Regions from separate parts of the Rhodoferax sp. RT4P68 genome, predicted to be linked through region 2. Evidence: predicted binding sites of a transcription regulator. Region 2 holds the regulator's gene; the other holds the start of a gene.
The links. The regulator LexA, encoded in region 2, represses DNA repair genes until DNA is damaged. The targets are predictions, from matches to a motif close to ACTGTATNNNNATACAGT.
Positions count from the first base shown of each region.

Region 1: imuA (translesion DNA synthesis-associated protein ImuA) is a predicted target of LexA. The motif match lies at 2,351-2,368, and genes of this name have one in related genera.

Region 1 covers NZ_JBWMBB010000012.1:223,241-227,438, reverse strand. Annotated here, with positions in the region: gene AC099J_RS23885 (hypothetical protein) at 1-227, opposite strand, end outside; gene AC099J_RS23880 (response regulator) at 482-850, shown strand; gene AC099J_RS23875 (SOS response-associated peptidase family protein) at 1,246-2,238, shown strand; gene imuA (translesion DNA synthesis-associated protein ImuA) at 2,378-3,181, shown strand; gene AC099J_RS23865 (Y-family DNA polymerase) at 3,123-4,198, shown strand, end outside.
Region 2 covers NZ_JBWMBB010000006.1:28,267-32,464, reverse strand. Annotated here, with positions in the region: gene kdsB (3-deoxy-manno-octulosonate cytidylyltransferase) at 1-559, shown strand, start outside; gene adk (adenylate kinase) at 708-1,364, shown strand; gene lexA (transcriptional repressor LexA) at 1,869-2,561, shown strand; gene AC099J_RS14420 (hypothetical protein) at 2,693-3,097, shown strand; gene AC099J_RS14415 (D-2-hydroxyacid dehydrogenase family protein) at 3,273-4,198, shown strand, end outside.

The DNA.
Region 1 (4,198 bases), on a different contig from region 2:
AGCGCCGATTCCAGGGCGTTGTCCCACGCATCGGCGGCGGCCACCTCTTCAGGCGTCGGCGCCATCAGCGGCGACATCCCACTGTCGCCCCACGTCGAGCGGGCATCGGCGCCGCGCTCGGCCTCCTCCGGGGTGATGCCGGCCCGTGCCAGGAATGCGGCTGCAGCGGCCTCGCCGCGTTGGCGTTGAGCGGCGGTCGCGCCGGGAGCAAACAGCCGGAGTTGCATGGTCTTCTCGCGCAGTGGAGGCGGCGGATTTTGCCTGTCCAAGCCGAAAGGCCACAGGATCGACCCCAACGCGCCCATGGTCAACACGAGGGGGCGCTCGTGCCGCGCGGATCGGCGGCGAAGTCGGCCCCACCGACCCGCCGCGCCTGACGTACTGGTGGGGACTTGGAAGTCCATGGTGCCGACTTCGACCGAACCAAGGTTTTGCGGTGGCGGCCCGCAAGCTCCGCGCCTGACGGATCCGTGTGCTGGTAGTGGAGGACAACCTGGACGGGCTCTCCACCTCGGTGGAGCTCATTGAAGCGGGAGGGCATGCAGCCGAAGGCGCGGCCGATGGGCCGCAAGCACTGCGGATCGCTGCCCGGTGGGCACCGGACGTCGTGCTCCTCGAGCTCGGTCTGCCCTTGATGAATGGCGACGAGGTGTCCAGGCGCTTGCGCGGCGATCTGGGGCTTCACGACGCGCGTGTCGTCGTCCCCACCGGGTGGGGTACGCAGCTCGATCGCGACGCCACCGCAGCCGCTGGATTCAATGCGCATCTGGCGAAGCCGGTGGATCCTGACCATCTGCTCAAGCCCTCTAGACGGCTGGACGGCCACCAGTCGAGACGGTTCGGCGGCTGAGATCCAGGTGCCCTGAACCACACAGCCTAGAAGGCAGGTACCGGTGCGAAGGGGGCGATGGAACACCGGTGCCCGAAGCGCCTGCGCCACTGCCAGCACCAGCGCAGTGGCCCGCGAGATGGCCGCGCCACAGGTGCGCAGGCCGGAGCGTCCGGGTGCCCGCAGATCGCCGCCCGTGCCAGGCGGGCATTCGCCGGGCGTCGCAGGACCCGGCTGCCCATCTTCCTCCCCCAGTGTCGCGTGGTGACGGTCGTGTCCTCGAGGCTGCGGTTGTCCATGGCCGCCGTACCCTACGGCGGGGCGAACATCGGCCTCCACCATGCTGCGCTGGCCCCCAGGCACAGCACGTACGATGTGCGCTCTTGCGCCCGCTGCCATGAAGGATTGAACGGCCGATGTGCTACTCCGCCCAGATCAAGGCCGACTACCTGCGCTTCACCAGGGAGTACGGCGCCCAGCTCAGCCTGCACGACTTTTACGATGTGTTCTGGCGCCGCCTGACCGACCGCAAGATCCAAGTCCCGCGGGCCGTCGAGTCAGCGTTCGCGTCACCGCTGACCGACGAGGCGCGCGCGATCAAGGCCCTGATCGGGCAACACGCGGCCGCGCACGCGCGAGTGCTGCGTGGGGAGCAGGCCAAGCAGCAAGAACGCTTGGACAAGGCGCAAGCGAAGCTGCTCGTCAAGACGACGAAGACGGCGACCGAGGAACGGCGCATCGCCCACAAGAAGATCGCCGAGCTGCAGCAGCGCTTCGACCAGTTGGAGCGCACCGAGCTCAGCGCTGCGGACGCGCGCTTCTTCCCCGGCAGCTACGTGCCCGTGATGGTGGTGGAGAACGGCGAGCGCGTCTTCAAACCCATGCGCTACCAGTGCCGGCCTTGGCACGTGCCGGCGACGTTCGATGCCCAGTACCCCGGCACCTACAACGCGCGCAGAGACAGCCTTCGGCAGTTCTGGAAAGAACTGTACGGAACCCACCATGGTGTCGTCATCCTGAGCGCGTTCTTTGAGCACGTGCCGCTGCACATGGCAGAAGGGCGGGCGCTGGCGCCCGGTGCGCTCGCGCGCACGACACAGGTGGAGTTTCGGCCGGAGCCGGCTCAGGACTTGCTGGCGGCCTGCATCTGGTCGCGTTGGTCGGGGCCGGGGGAGCCCGATCTGCTGTCCTTCGCGCTGGTCACCGAGGACCCGCCGCCGGAGGTGCTGGCCGCCGGACATGACCGCTGCATTTGCCCGATCCAGCCGCAGGACCTCGACGCCTGGTTGCGGCCTTCACGCGCGGACCTGGCGACGCAGGATTCGATCCTGGACCGGCGGATGCGGCCCTACTTTGCGCACGCGATTGCCGACCGCAGCGCAGCCATCCATGCGGGACAGTCGGCATGAGACTGCCGCTGCCATCGAGGCGCGCGCAGGCGCTGCGTCGCTGAGGACGGCGGCCGGGGGCGGCGCGGCGAGGGCCTCCAAGATCCGACAGACGCACGGATTCTTTCGTGGTACTGTATGGATATACAGATTGACTGCCATGTCCGCTCTCCCGATCTTCGACCCACCAGCCGCCGCGACTGCAGGCGCCTTGTCTGCGCTGGCGCTGCCGCGCCGCGTGGCGCAGGCCGTCTGGCGCGGTGACGCACTGGGTACCCGCCAGGCCGACACGTGCCCGACCGGCTGGCCTGCCCTGGATGCCGAACTGCCAGGCGGCGGTTGGCCACGGCAAGCCATTGTCGAAGTCCTGGCGGCCCAGCCGGCCGTGTTCGAATGGCGCCTGTTGGGTGCGGCCCTGCGCCGCACGGCAGACGCGGGCGGCCAGGTCGTCGTGGTGGCCCCACCGCGCGATCCGCATCTGCCCGGTCTGCAGCACATCGGCGTGCAGGAGCGCCAGTTCATCTGGATCCAGGCCGCGTTGCCGGCCGAACGCTTGTGGACCACCGAGCAACTCATCAAGTCCAACGCGGCCGGGGCGGTGGTCGCCTGGTTGCCCCAGGCGCGGCCCGAGCAATTGCGGCGCCTGCAGGTGTGCGCGCTGGCCTGCGAAGCCCTGGTGTTTTTGTGCCGGCCTGAAGCGGCCCGCCATGAATCGTCGGCGGCACCACTGCGCGTGCAGGCGTCGGTCGGCGCGGACTGGGAACTGACGGTCCAGATCCTGAAGCGCCGCGGCCCGTCGCACGATGTGCCCCTGGTGCTGCCCTCGGTGCCGGGGGGACTGGCGTCGGTGCTGACCCCCCGGACGCGCCAGCCCAGCCGATTGATTCCGTCTCAGGAGGCCGCCGATGCTGTGGGCCGCGCTGCTGTCCGCGAACGGCCCCGACGGCACGCCACCGTCGGATGACGCGCTGCGAGGCCTCGCGCTCTGGACGCTGCAGTTCACGCCGCGCGTCGCAGTCGTCGAGGACGCGGTGGTCATCGAGGTGGAGGCCAGTGCGCGTCTGTTCGGCGGCAAGCGCGCGTTGCGCGACCGCGTGGTGCAGGAGGCGCCCGAGGCCGGCGTGACGGCCGTCGCCTGGGCGCCCACCAGCCTGGCCGCCCTCGCGCTGGCCAGGGTGGGCCAGGAGAACGGCGTGCGGGCGCCGCTGGCCAGCTTGCTGGACCGGTTGCCGATGGACACGCTGTCGGCCGTGCGGCCGCACCGCACGACGCTGACCCAGCTCGGCTGCAAGACCCTGGGCGACATCCGAGCCCTGCCGCGTGGTGGCCTCAGCCGGCGCTTCGACGCCCAGCTCCTGGTGGCGCTCGACCAGGCCTACGGCCTGCGTCCGGAAGCCCACACCTGGGTCGCGCTGCCGGACACCTTCCAGGCCCGGCTCGAGATGGTGTCGCGCGTCGATACCGCGCCCGCACTGTTGTTCGGCGCGCGCCGCTTGCTGGTGCAGCTGGGCGGCTGGCTGGCGGCCCGGCAGGCCGGCACGACGGCGTTCACGCTGCGCTGGCGGCACGACGCCATGCGGGCGCGTGATGCCGGTGACGGCGGCGAGCTCACCGTGCGCACGGCCGCGCCGATGCGGGATGTCGAGCACCTGTGCCGGCTGCTGGCGGAGAACCTGGCGAAGGTCCAGCTGAAGGCGCCTGCGGGTGAACTGGAACTGGAGGCGCTCGACGTGCAGGCCTTGGCGGCGCTGAGCACATCGTTCCTGCCGGATGCGATGCGCCAGGGCGAGTCGATGACGCTGGTGCTGGAGCGCATCGCCGCCCGGTTGGGTCCGCAGCGGGTGCTGCGGCCGGTCATGGTGGAGGACCACCGCCCGGAGTGGATGCAGCAGTGGCAGGCGGCGCCATTGCCGATGCCCAAGAAGGTGGTGCGGCGCAGCCGGTTTCCGCAGCCGACCTTCGTGCTGCCCGCGCCCTTGCG
Region 2 (4,198 bases):
ATCGGTGTTGACGCGTGTCGACCATCCCTCCGGCAGCGACCGACTGGCCGAGGCCTGCGCTCTGCTCGGCCTGGACGGCCAGGACGTGGTCGTCAACGTGCAAGGCGACGAACCGCTGATCGCCCCTCTGCTGATCGATGCCGTGGCAGACCTGCTGACGCAGCGCCCGCAAGCCAGCATGAGCACGGCGGCCCATGCCATCACTACCATCGACGATCTGCGCAACCCGAATGTTGTCAAGGTAGTGCTGGACGCGCGCGACTGCGCGCTGTACTTCAGCCGCGCCCCGATCCCCTGGTGGCGCGATGGCTACGCCGCCGACAACACCGCCCTGCCCGCGCTCGCGCCGTTGCGCCATGTCGGCATCTACGGCTATCGCGCTGGCTTCCTGCGCCAGTTTCCACTGCTCGCACAGTCGCCTATCGAGAACATCGAGGCCCTGGAGCAACTGCGCGCGATGTGGCACGGCCACGAGATCGCCGTGCACGTGACGCACGAGCCGCCGGGGGTGGGCGTGGACACTCCGCAAGACCTGGAGCGCGTGCGGCGGCTGTTCTAACCGTTCGCCGCAGGCGCCTGGGGGACGTGCGGGCCGGCGTCAAGAGCGCAAATCACGGAAGGTCGCATGCTATCCTCGGTCGCATGAAACACTGCGGCGGCACGCTCTGCCAGCAGTGTCGCGAGCTTCACAACATCCGAGGACATCCATGAGACTGATTCTGTTGGGCGCGCCGGGCGCCGGCAAAGGCACGCAAGCCACCTTCATCTGCAGAAAGTTCGGGATTCCCCAGATCTCCACTGGCGACATGTTGCGCGCTGCGGTCAAGGCGGGCAGCCCGTTGGGCGTGCAGGCCAAATCGGTCATGGATTCGGGTGCCCTTGTGGGGGACGACATCATCATCGGCCTGGTCAAGGAGCGCATCACCGCGCCGGACTGCGCCAACGGATTCCTGTTCGACGGTTTCCCCCGCACCATCCCCCAGGCCGACGCGATGAAGGCCGCGGGCGTGAAGCTCGACTACGTGCTGGAAATCGACGTTCCCTTCGACGCCATCATCGAACGCATGAGCGGGCGCCGCTCGCACGCGCCGTCGGGCCGCACGTACCACGCCAAGTTCAACCCCCCCAAGGTCGAGGGCGTCGACGACGTCACGGGCGAGCCTCTGGTGCAGCGCGACGACGATCGCGAGGAGACCGTCGCGAAGCGCCTGGAGGTCTACAGCGCACAGACCCGACCGTTGGTCGAGTACTACGCCAAATGGGCTGCAGCCGACCCGGCGCAGGCACCCAAATACCGCAGCATCTCGGGCACGGGCACGGTCGACGAGATCACCGCGCGCGCGCTGGCAGCCCTGGCCGACTGACGGCCACCAGGCGCACGCTGCCTGCTGCCTGACGGCGGTTCGACGGGCGGACGTTCGAGGCGTCGCAGCATGCGAGGCACGGCCAGTCAACTTGCGGCCGTACGGCCCGAAACGTGCAGTGCTCATGGCAGCGCTGACAACACGGTTTGATATTCAGGCTCGCCACAGTGCAGGCGGCGTTGCCGGACTGCCTGCGCCGACTGCCGATGCACGGATGCAAGCCCGTGCCGCTAACCTTCACGCTCCCACAAGACACTCTCGAAGCGCAGGACTGCGCAGGTCAGCACGCCCTGCCTGCGCGGGTGGGTCCGCATGCGCAATCCATTGCACGACGGCCGTGGCAGGCAACGGCCACTGACGCCTCCGTACCCCCGTTGCAGGAAGCCACGAAATCCCGACCGAGGTGGGCAAGCTGCAGCGAATGCTTGCACAGTGCAGAAAACTGGTTAAAAATACAGATACTGGAAATATCAACAGAACTGCTCCAGCCCGAAAGGAAATGCCATGTCCGACGCTTCGTCCAATGCCTTCCCTGTCAAGCTCACGGCTCGGCAGCAACAGATTCTGGAATTGATCCAGTCCGCCATTGCCAACACCGGCGCGCCCCCGACTCGCGCAGAGATCGCCAGCGAACTGGGGTTCAAGTCCGCCAACGCGGCTGAAGAGCACCTGCAGGCCCTGGCGCGCAAGGGCGCCATCGAATTGGTGAGCGGGACATCTCGCGGCATCCGGTTGCGCGGCGACATGCTGCGCTCTCTGCACGCCGCGCGCAACAAGCAATTCATGTTGCCGCTGCAAGAGCTGGCTCAGCTGGCACTGCCCTTGATCGGCCGTGTGGCGGCCGGCTCGCCGATCCTGGCGCAGGAGCATGTGGACCAGACCTATTACGTCGAAAGCAGCCTGTTCCAGCACAAGCCCGATTACCTGTTACGCGTGCGCGGTATGTCCATGCGCGACATCGGCATCATGGACGGTGACCTGCTGGCAGTGCGTGCCACCAAAGACGCCAAGAGCGGTCAGATCGTCGTCGCCCGCATCGGCGACGAAGTCACGGTCAAGCGCTACCGGCGCAACAAGGACAACATCGAGTTGCTACCCGAAAACCCGGACTATCCGACCATCGTCGTGGAGCCCGGTGAGCCGTTCGAAATCGAAGGTCTGGCCGTCGGCCTGATCCGCAACACCATGCTGATGTAAGCGGTACGTACTTGTCCGCAGCGCGAGGTGGCGGGCGTTTGGCCGTGCAGTGGCACGACAACCCTCTCGCTGCGGGCTTATCGACCAATCCTGCCTGTGTACACCCCCTTATTTCGGGGAGAGGAGTTGACATGGGAATCGCAATCTTCGCAGCCGCTCGCGTGGTTCAAGCCCTGCCTGCGTGGCTCGAACTGCACTGGCCACAGCTTGGCCGTGCCAGCAGCACTGCGCCAGCCCGAGTGCACCGGAGCGGCACGCCGCCGGTGCAGCCTGCAGCGCGGCACCGCGTCGCCCGTCTGGCGCGCCGCTTGCTCGGCAGATGGGCCAGCGCTGCCAACCGGAGCGACCGGCTGACAGAGCGCGGGCCGCATCGGGCCGGCGCGACGATGCCACTGCGGGTGCTGCGTGTCGTCGAGCCCCACCAGGCGCGCAACGCGGCGGGCCGCATGGTGATCTCCGGCCGTATGGCCGATGTCTGCGCCGAACTGGACCGGCTGGCCGCTGCAGAAGCGGCCAGCGGTTTCGACCGCAGCTGACTGACGGCGCCGAGCGTTGCGTCGTCGGCTGACGCACCGGCCGACGCACCGGCTGACACGCCGGCCAACACGCCGGCCAACACGCCGATGTCACACGGCCGCCAGCCCGGACGGCAGCCCCGTCGAAGCCGTCTGGCTGGCCGGCTCTGCACGGCACGCGAGGCACAATGCCCGCATGAACATTGTGATCCTCGATGACTACCAGGACGCGGTGCGCAAGCTCGATTGCGCTGCCAAGCTCGATCCCTACGCGGCCAAGGTCTTCACCAATACGATCAAGGGACTAGGCCAGCTTTCGGTGCGGCTGCGCGATGCGGACATCATCGTGCTGATCCGCGAGCGTACGCACCTGAATCGCCTGTTGATCGAGAAACTGCCCAAGCTCAAGCTGATCGCCCAGACCGGCCGTGTCGGTGCCCACGTGGACGTGGCGGCCTGCACCGAGCGCGGCATCGCCGTGGCCGAAGGCGTGGGTTCGCCAGTGGCGCCTGCAGAGCTGACCTGGGCTCTGATCATGGCTGCGACCAAGCGGCTGCCGCAGTACATCGGCAACCTCAAGCACGGCGCGTGGCAGCAGTCCGGGTTGAAGACCGCATCGATGCCGGCGAACTTCGGCCTGGGCACCGTGCTGCGGGAAAAGACCCTGGGCATCTTCGGCTATGGCCGCATCGGGCAGATCGTCAGCACCTACGCTCGCGCGTTCGGCATGCGCGTGCTGGTATGGGGCCGTGCCGGATCGTGCGAGCGCGCAGCTGCCGATGGCCACCACGTCGCCTCCAGTCAGCAGGAACTGTTTGCCAACTGCGACGTCGTCTCCCTGCACCTGCGCCTGAACGAGGAGACGCGCGGCATCGTCACGTTGGAGGACTTGTCGCGCATGAAGCCCACATCGCTGCTGGTCAACACCTCGCGCGCTGAGCTGATCGAGACAGACGCCCTGCTGGCAGGCCTGAACCGCGGCCGGCCGGGCATGGCCGCCGTCGACGTGTTCGAGAGCGAGCCCATCTTGCAGGGCCATGCGCTGTTGCGGCTAGAAAACTGCATCTGCACCCCACACATCGGCTATGTGGAACTGCAAAGCTACGAGATGTATTTCAATGC